One region of the Bradyrhizobium sp. MI1.10 genome, then DNA from elsewhere that is predicted to be linked to it. Evidence: riboswitches for the same ligand, from Rfam matches in the RefSeq annotation. Region 1 holds a riboswitch; the other holds the start of a gene.
The links. A riboswitch is a leader RNA that binds a small molecule or an ion and turns the genes downstream of it on or off. The one in region 1 is predicted to bind cobalamin.

Region 1 (3,411 bases):
AGGCAAGCGAGGCAGCATGCTCCCCGAATGGATCACCCAACAATGCCCTGATATTTCGGCAGTCCATCGCGACGCGGCAGTGGCGCGACAGGCGCAACTGACGAAACCGACCGGCGCGCTCGGCCGGCTCGAGCAGCTCGCGATTGAGCTTGCGGGCCTGCAAGCAACCGAGCAACCGCGCGCGGCCCGGGTTCCGATCATCATCTTCGCCGGCGATCACGGCATCGTCGCGCAGGGCGTCTCGGCCTATCCGCAAGAAGTGACCATCGCGATGCTGGCGAATTTCGCCTCCGGCGGTGCCGCGATCTCGGTGCTGGCGCGTGAGCTGGGCTCCAGCCTGGAGGTCGTCGACGCCGGCACGCTGGCGCAGGAGGAGATGGCTGGAATCGTGACCGACAAGCCGCGCAGCGGCACGCGCGATTTCAGCGTCGAAGCTGCGCTCACCTCCACAGAGCTGGCATTCGCCTTCGAATCCGGCCGACGTGCGGTGACGCGCGCGCAGGCCGGGCAGCCCGATCTTCTGATCTTCGGCGAGATGGGCATCGGCAACACCACGACATCGGCGGCGATCGCGGCCGCCTTGCTCGGCGTGAGCGCGGAAGAGATCGCGGGCAGCGGCACCGGCATCGACGCGGCCGGCCGTGTGCACAAGGCGCGGGTGATCGACGCCGCGATCGCACGTCATGGCATTACGGGCGCGTCGCCCGAAAAGATCCTGTGCGCCGTCGGCGGCCTCGAGATTGCGGCCATCTGCGGTGCCATTATCGCGGCTGCACAGGGCCGCATCCCCGTGTTGATCGACGGCTTCATCGTATCGGTCGCGGCACTTGCGGCGGCGCGGCTCAATCCCTCGTGCCTGCCGTTCCTGCTGGCATCGCATCAGTCCGCCGAGCAGGGACATCGGCTGGTGCTTCGCGCGCTGAATGTGCAGCCGCTGATCAGCCTCGATCTCAGGCTCGGCGAAGGATCGGGGGCGGCCATCGCGCTGCCGCTGGTGCGGTCGGCCTGTGCGCTCCACAACGGGATGGCGACCTTTGCGCAGGCCAATGTGCCTGATCGTCCGGCCTGATCAAATCGTCCGCTGATTGACCGAGACGACGCGCCAGCCGGTCGCGAGCCGGTCGATCCGGGTCAGCGACAGCGGATCGATCACAAAGCGCAGGGCCGCTTGTGGCGTCAGATCCAGCGCGATGCACAGCGCCGCGCGGATCGTGCCGGAATGCACGACGAGCGTTGCGGCCCCGGTGCTGATCTTTGACAGACCCAGCCGGACGCGCGCGACCTGATCCTCAAAGCTTTCGCCGCCCGGCGGCCGTCCGCGCGCCGGATCGCTCCAGAACCGTGCATAGGCCTCGCCACCAGTCGCGGCGAGCTCGTCATGCCGACGACCGGTCCAGTCGCCAAAATTCTGCTCGCTGAATTCGTCCAGCTGCAGCGGCTCAAGCCCCAGCGCGCGGGCCGTTTCGACCGTGCGACGCGACGGGCTCGCATAGCTCGCGGCGTCCCGCGGCAAGCGCTGCCGCAGCGCCTCCAGCTGCGCGCGATCACCGAGATCGGCCGGGGCGTCGGCTGCATGGATCGTCCCGGCGACCCCATCGACGGGCGCGTGCCGTATCACCCAGAGGAAGGTCTCGCCCTCCATGCTTATCTCCAAGGAAGTTGGTCGTTGTGGCAATAACGCCGCAACTGGCACATTGACTCTGTCTCGATCGTAATCCTAGATGCTCGCGACGGTTTCCCCGAGAGGGGATGAAAAGGGAATGCGGTGCGGGGACGTTGTCCCCAATGCCGTGGCTGCCCCCGCAACTGTAAGCGGCGAATCTTGCGTCACGTGCCACTGGGTATCTCGGTCCCGGGAAGGCGACGCAAGGTACTGACCCGCGAGCCAGGAGACCTGCCGTCAGCCGTGGTCACACGCGAAGATGTCGGTCGGGGAGTACAGACATTCGGCTTCATCGGAAGGCTTATAAGCCGGAAGATGGGACCTTGGTTCGCTGTGACGTGCCACCGACGTCATACCGAGGTCCAAGACCGTGTCTCCTGTTCGCATTGTACGACCGCGTGCGTTCCTGCTCGCATCCGCCGCGCTCACATCCCTTGCCGCGCTTGATCCTCCCGGCGCACTGGCGCAGCAGGCCCGCGAACCTCTGCCGCCGGTCGAGGTGACGCCGGCCCAATCCCGCAAGCAGGCCAGGCCGGCCGGCCGAGAAGCGCAGGGCCCACGCCGCGCAGCTGCGCGCCGGCCGGCGGCTGCATCTGTAGCGCCCAAGCCCGTCGTGCCGACCGCGGCAGCACAGACGCCGCTCAACACCAATGCAGTCGCCGAAAGCGCCTCTCGCCTCGGCCTGACCGTGCGCGAAACGCCCGCGACCGTGGAGGTGATCTCGGCCGCAACCATGCGCGAGCAGGGCTACCGCACCGTGTCCGACGTCGCGCAGGGAGCGGTTGGCGTCACAGCCGGCGACAATCCGGCCGAGCCTTCGGCTTTCTCGATGCGCGGTTTCACCAACAGCCAAATCAACACGCTCTACAACGGCATCAAGATCGGTCCGCAGAACATGACCTCGCGGATCACCGACACGGCCAATCTGGAAGCTGTCGAATTCCTGAAGGGTCCGGCGTCACTGATGTCGGGCGAGGGCGCCGCCGGCGGCGCGATCAACTTCGTCACCAAGCAGCCGCACACCGGTCCGATCCGGAACGAGGCGGATTTCTCCTGGGATTCGCTGAACTCGTTCCGCGCGCATTACGGCTCGGGCGGCAGCACCAATGTGCAGGGGCTGGACTACCGTTTCGACGTCAGCCGTTCCTCGCTCAACGGCTTTGCCGACGACACCAACACGAAGACGCTCGATGTGTCGGGCCAGCTCAACTATCGCATCTCCGATAGCCTCAAGGTCTGGGGCGCGATCGAGTACCGCGAGGATCGCTCGAAAGCCTATTGGGGCGCGCCGCTGGTGCCGATTGCCTTCAGCGGCTCGCATGCGACGACGGGGATCGTGTCCGGCAATTACGTCTCGAACTACAACAAAACCAATCTCGGTGCGGTCACGATCGATGACCGCACCTTCAACACCAACTACAACGTCCTCGACAACAGGAACGTCGCGCAGGAGGTTTGGTTGCGCGGCGGTTTCGAGCTGAAGCTCGCGCCAGACCTGACGCTGAAGAGTCAGGCCTATGGCTACGGCGCGGAGCGCACGTGGTTCAACAATGAGGTCGAGGCGTTCAATTCCGGCACCAACATGGTGGATCGCGAGCGTTTCTACGTCGCGCACAGCCAACGCTTGGTCGGCAACGTCACCGACTTGATCTGGGATGCGAATATCGCCGGCTTTGACAACCGTTTGGTCACGACGCTGTCCTCAAGCTACCTTGATTTCGTGAGGCCGGGCGCCGCAAATTTCCCTG
Region 2 (3,411 bases), on a different contig from region 1:
GTCAAGTCGCGACTGACTCTCGCAAGAGGGCCCGAGGGCTCGTAGCCTGAAATTGAAGCGACCTGTTGCTGTCGCAGATGCAACATGGTCTCAGACCCGGGACAGCCGAATTGGGCAAATTGCCCAACATTGAGCGCGTCTGCGTTTGGCACGGCATTTGAAAGGGATCGCCCATGGCATCGCTCGCCTAAGGAGTCGGAAGGCATGGCTTACAAGATCGTCGCTTCGCAATGCACCGTTTGTGGCGCATGTGAGTTCGAGTGTCCCAACGCGGCGATCAGTCTGAAGCGCGACATTTACGTTATCGATGCCAAAAAATGTACGGAGTGCGAGGGCCATTGCGACACGCCGCAATGCGCGGTGGTCTGTCCGGTCCCTGACACCTGTGTCCCGTCCAAGACAGGATAGGCAGCCCGCGACCAAAAGGCCTCATCGCTCGATTTCGCGAACGAAGTTGTAGATGTGGGACCTTGAGGAGACCACGACCGCATGGGGCGCATCGAGGTCGATTAACATCGTTATGAGCTTAAGACGCTGAGCGACTCCGAGGAACCCCTCAAAGGGCTCTGTCGGAGGACACCGTCGAAATTGTCACGAACAAGGACAAGGCCCTCGATGCTCAGTGGCCGCGTTAAGGCCTATCGTCGCTGGCCGCGAGTCGAGGCGAGGCAGACCGGCGTCGAGCGGCCACGGACGCATCGAAGCCGGCGCAAAAGTCGCTCAGCACGTGAACACCTAGTGCACCGAGAAGATCATCTTGGCCAACCTCACGGAGGCGGACGACCTCGTGCCTGGTCGCGGGCCCGCCGAACACCAAGGAGCCGACCTGATCATCCGTGCGGTCCTGGAGCAATCCGGCTTTCGAAATTTCTAGGGAGCCTCGTGGGCTGTGACCAAACGGATGCCGGCCGAGGATGATCGCACCTTCCTGACGCGCAGGTTCGAAAAGCTGCTGACGGAAAAGGTCGCCTCCTCGCGATCACACAGATACCGAAAGCGGCCCGGGTTCGTTCCGGTGGTGGAGCTCAACCGTTACGCGAGCAAGGAGCGAATGCATTTCACAAGCGGAGCCTCCACAGATCCGGGCGTGTTCACCAGGCCGCAAGCAAGACCGTCGTACCCGCCTAGTGCGCTCGTAATCGCTTGGGCAATATCGCAGCGAGAATCGGTAGGTTGACGCATCGATCCTCGTGCGCATAATTCAAGCCGTCGCGGTCTCCGGATTTCGTTTGATCCGGAGCTAAGAGGGAAGCCGGTGCAATGCCGGCGCTGCCCCCGCAACTGTAAGCGGCGAGCCGCTGTCCAACGAAGTCACTGAAGCCATGCGGCTTCGGGAAGGCCGGACAGCAGCGACGACCCGTGAGCCAGGAGACCTGCCTCGACAACATATCGTCCACGGGCGGGGCGTCCCGGTGTGCGCCAAGCAGTTGTCGCTCACGCGATGTTCGCTGTCTGCGTCCGCCATGGCCTTTGCCCCAACATGGGGTCTAAGCTATGTCAATCCTTTCGCTTCCCGTTGCCACACTGGGGACGTCACGCATCGGCCCACGACGCGAACTCAAATTCGCGCTCGAGAGCTACTGGGCGGGAAAATCCAGCGAAGCCGAGCTCCTCGAGGCGGGGAGTGGACTTCGTGCCGCTAATTGGGCACGGCAGAAATCCCGCGGTGCGACCGTCATTCCTTCGAATGACTTCTCGCTCTACGACCATGTGCTCGATACCAGCCTAATGGTCGGCGCCATTCCCGACGTTTACGGCTGGAACGAAGGTCCTGTGTCGCTCAAAACCTACTTCACCATGGCGCGTGGCGCTCAAGACGGTGGTCACGCTCAGTATGGGCCCGGCGTAGCCGCACAGGAGATGACGAAGTGGTTCGATACGAACTACCACTACATGGTGCCGGAATTTCACCAGGATCAGATCTTTACGTATGCCTCTCGGAAGCCGATCGAGGAATATGAGGAGGCAAGAAGCCTCGGCTATCAGACGCGGCCCGTCCTAGTGGGCCCAGTCACTTTCCTGAAGCTCGGCAAAAGCGTGAATCCCGCATTCAATCCGCTGTCGCTGCTTGATCGCCTCCTCCCCGTCTATGTCGATGTTCTCCGCGAACTAGCCTCGCGCGGCGCTGAATGGGTTCAGCTCGACGAGCCATGCCTAGTGATGGACGTCGACGAAGCATCTCGGGCGGCTGTCCGCCGGGCCTATGCTCATTTCGCTAAGGCCGTGCCGGCCCTTAAAATCATGCTGGCCACATACTTCGGGGCTGTCGGCGACAATCTTGAAACAGTCTTGGCCTTGCCCGTTGCCGGGCTTCATGTCGACCTGGTTCGTGCACCTGACCAGTTGGACGCGATTGTCGCCAGAGCCCGTAGAGATCTCGTGGTCTCGCTCGGTGTCGTTGATGGTCGCAACGTGTGGCGCTCTAATCTGCCGGCGCTACTCGACCAACTTGCTCCTATAGTCAAAAAACTGGGCAGGGACCGTGTTCAGATTGCCCCCTCCTGCTCGCTGCTTCATGTTCCGACCGACATTGAGCTAGAGATCGATCTCGATCCCAATCTGAAGACGTGGTTGGCGTTCTCAGTGCAGAAGATCAAGGAACTTTCGATATTGGGCAAAGCGCTGGCTGGCTATGCTGCCGACGTGGCCGATGAACTCACGCTCTCAGAGGATGCATCCGTCACCCGCGAAACATCGCCGAAGATCCACAGTGCGAACGTCGCCGGACGAATGGCCGAGATCGACGATAGCATGCGTCGCCGTCGCAGTGCGTTCACCCAGCGCGCCAACGTCCAGCGCGTCGCCTTCGCATTGCCGATGTTTCCAACCACAACCATCGGATCCTTCCCGCAGACGGCGGACGTCCGCAATGCGCGTGCAGCTCATGCGCGGGGAGCGATGAATGACACGCAGTACGAGCAGCTTCTGAAAGCGGAGACAGCCCATACCGTGCATTGGCAGGAAGATATCGGCCTGGACGTGCTCGTACACGGTGAGTTCGAGCGCAATGACATGGTTCAATACTTTGGCGAGCAGCTGTTGGGTTTCGCATTCACCAAGCACGGCTGGGTTCAGTCTTATGGCTCGCGGTGCGTTCGTCCTCCTATCCTGTTTGGAGATGTCTCCCGCCCGAAGCCCATGACCGTTAAATGGTGGCGACATGCGCAGTCTCTGACCAAAAAACCCGTCAAGGCTATGCTGACCGGACCGGTGACGATCCTGAACTGGTCGTTTGTCCGTGACGACATCCCGCGGAGCGAGACATGCCGACAGATCGCTCTCGCGATCCGAGACGAGGTCATCGACCTTGAGGCAGCTGGAGCGACCATGATCCAGATCGACGAGGCTGCGTTGCGGGAGGGACTGCCGCTGCGAAAATCGCAGTGGAAGGACTATCTCGATTGGGCAGTG

Region 2: another riboswitch for cobalamin. It lies ahead of metE (5-methyltetrahydropteroyltriglutamate--homocysteine S-methyltransferase); the one in region 1 lies ahead of AC0L3K_RS07485 (TonB-dependent receptor).

The regions. Positions count from the first base shown of each region.
Region 1 is NZ_JBVVPN010000005.1:90,107-93,517, reverse strand. It holds gene cobF (precorrin-6A synthase (deacetylating)) at 1-1, shown strand, start outside; gene cobT (nicotinate-nucleotide--dimethylbenzimidazole phosphoribosyltransferase) at 17-1,069, shown strand; gene AC0L3K_RS07490 (histidine phosphatase family protein) at 1,070-1,642, opposite strand; cobalamin riboswitch at 1,715-1,916, shown strand; gene AC0L3K_RS07485 (TonB-dependent receptor) at 2,034-3,411, shown strand, end outside.
Region 2 is NZ_JBVVPN010000019.1:43,091-46,501, forward strand. It holds gene AC0L3K_RS20680 (4Fe-4S binding protein) at 205-408, shown strand; cobalamin riboswitch at 1,196-1,395, shown strand; gene metE (5-methyltetrahydropteroyltriglutamate--homocysteine S-methyltransferase) at 1,495-3,411, shown strand, end outside.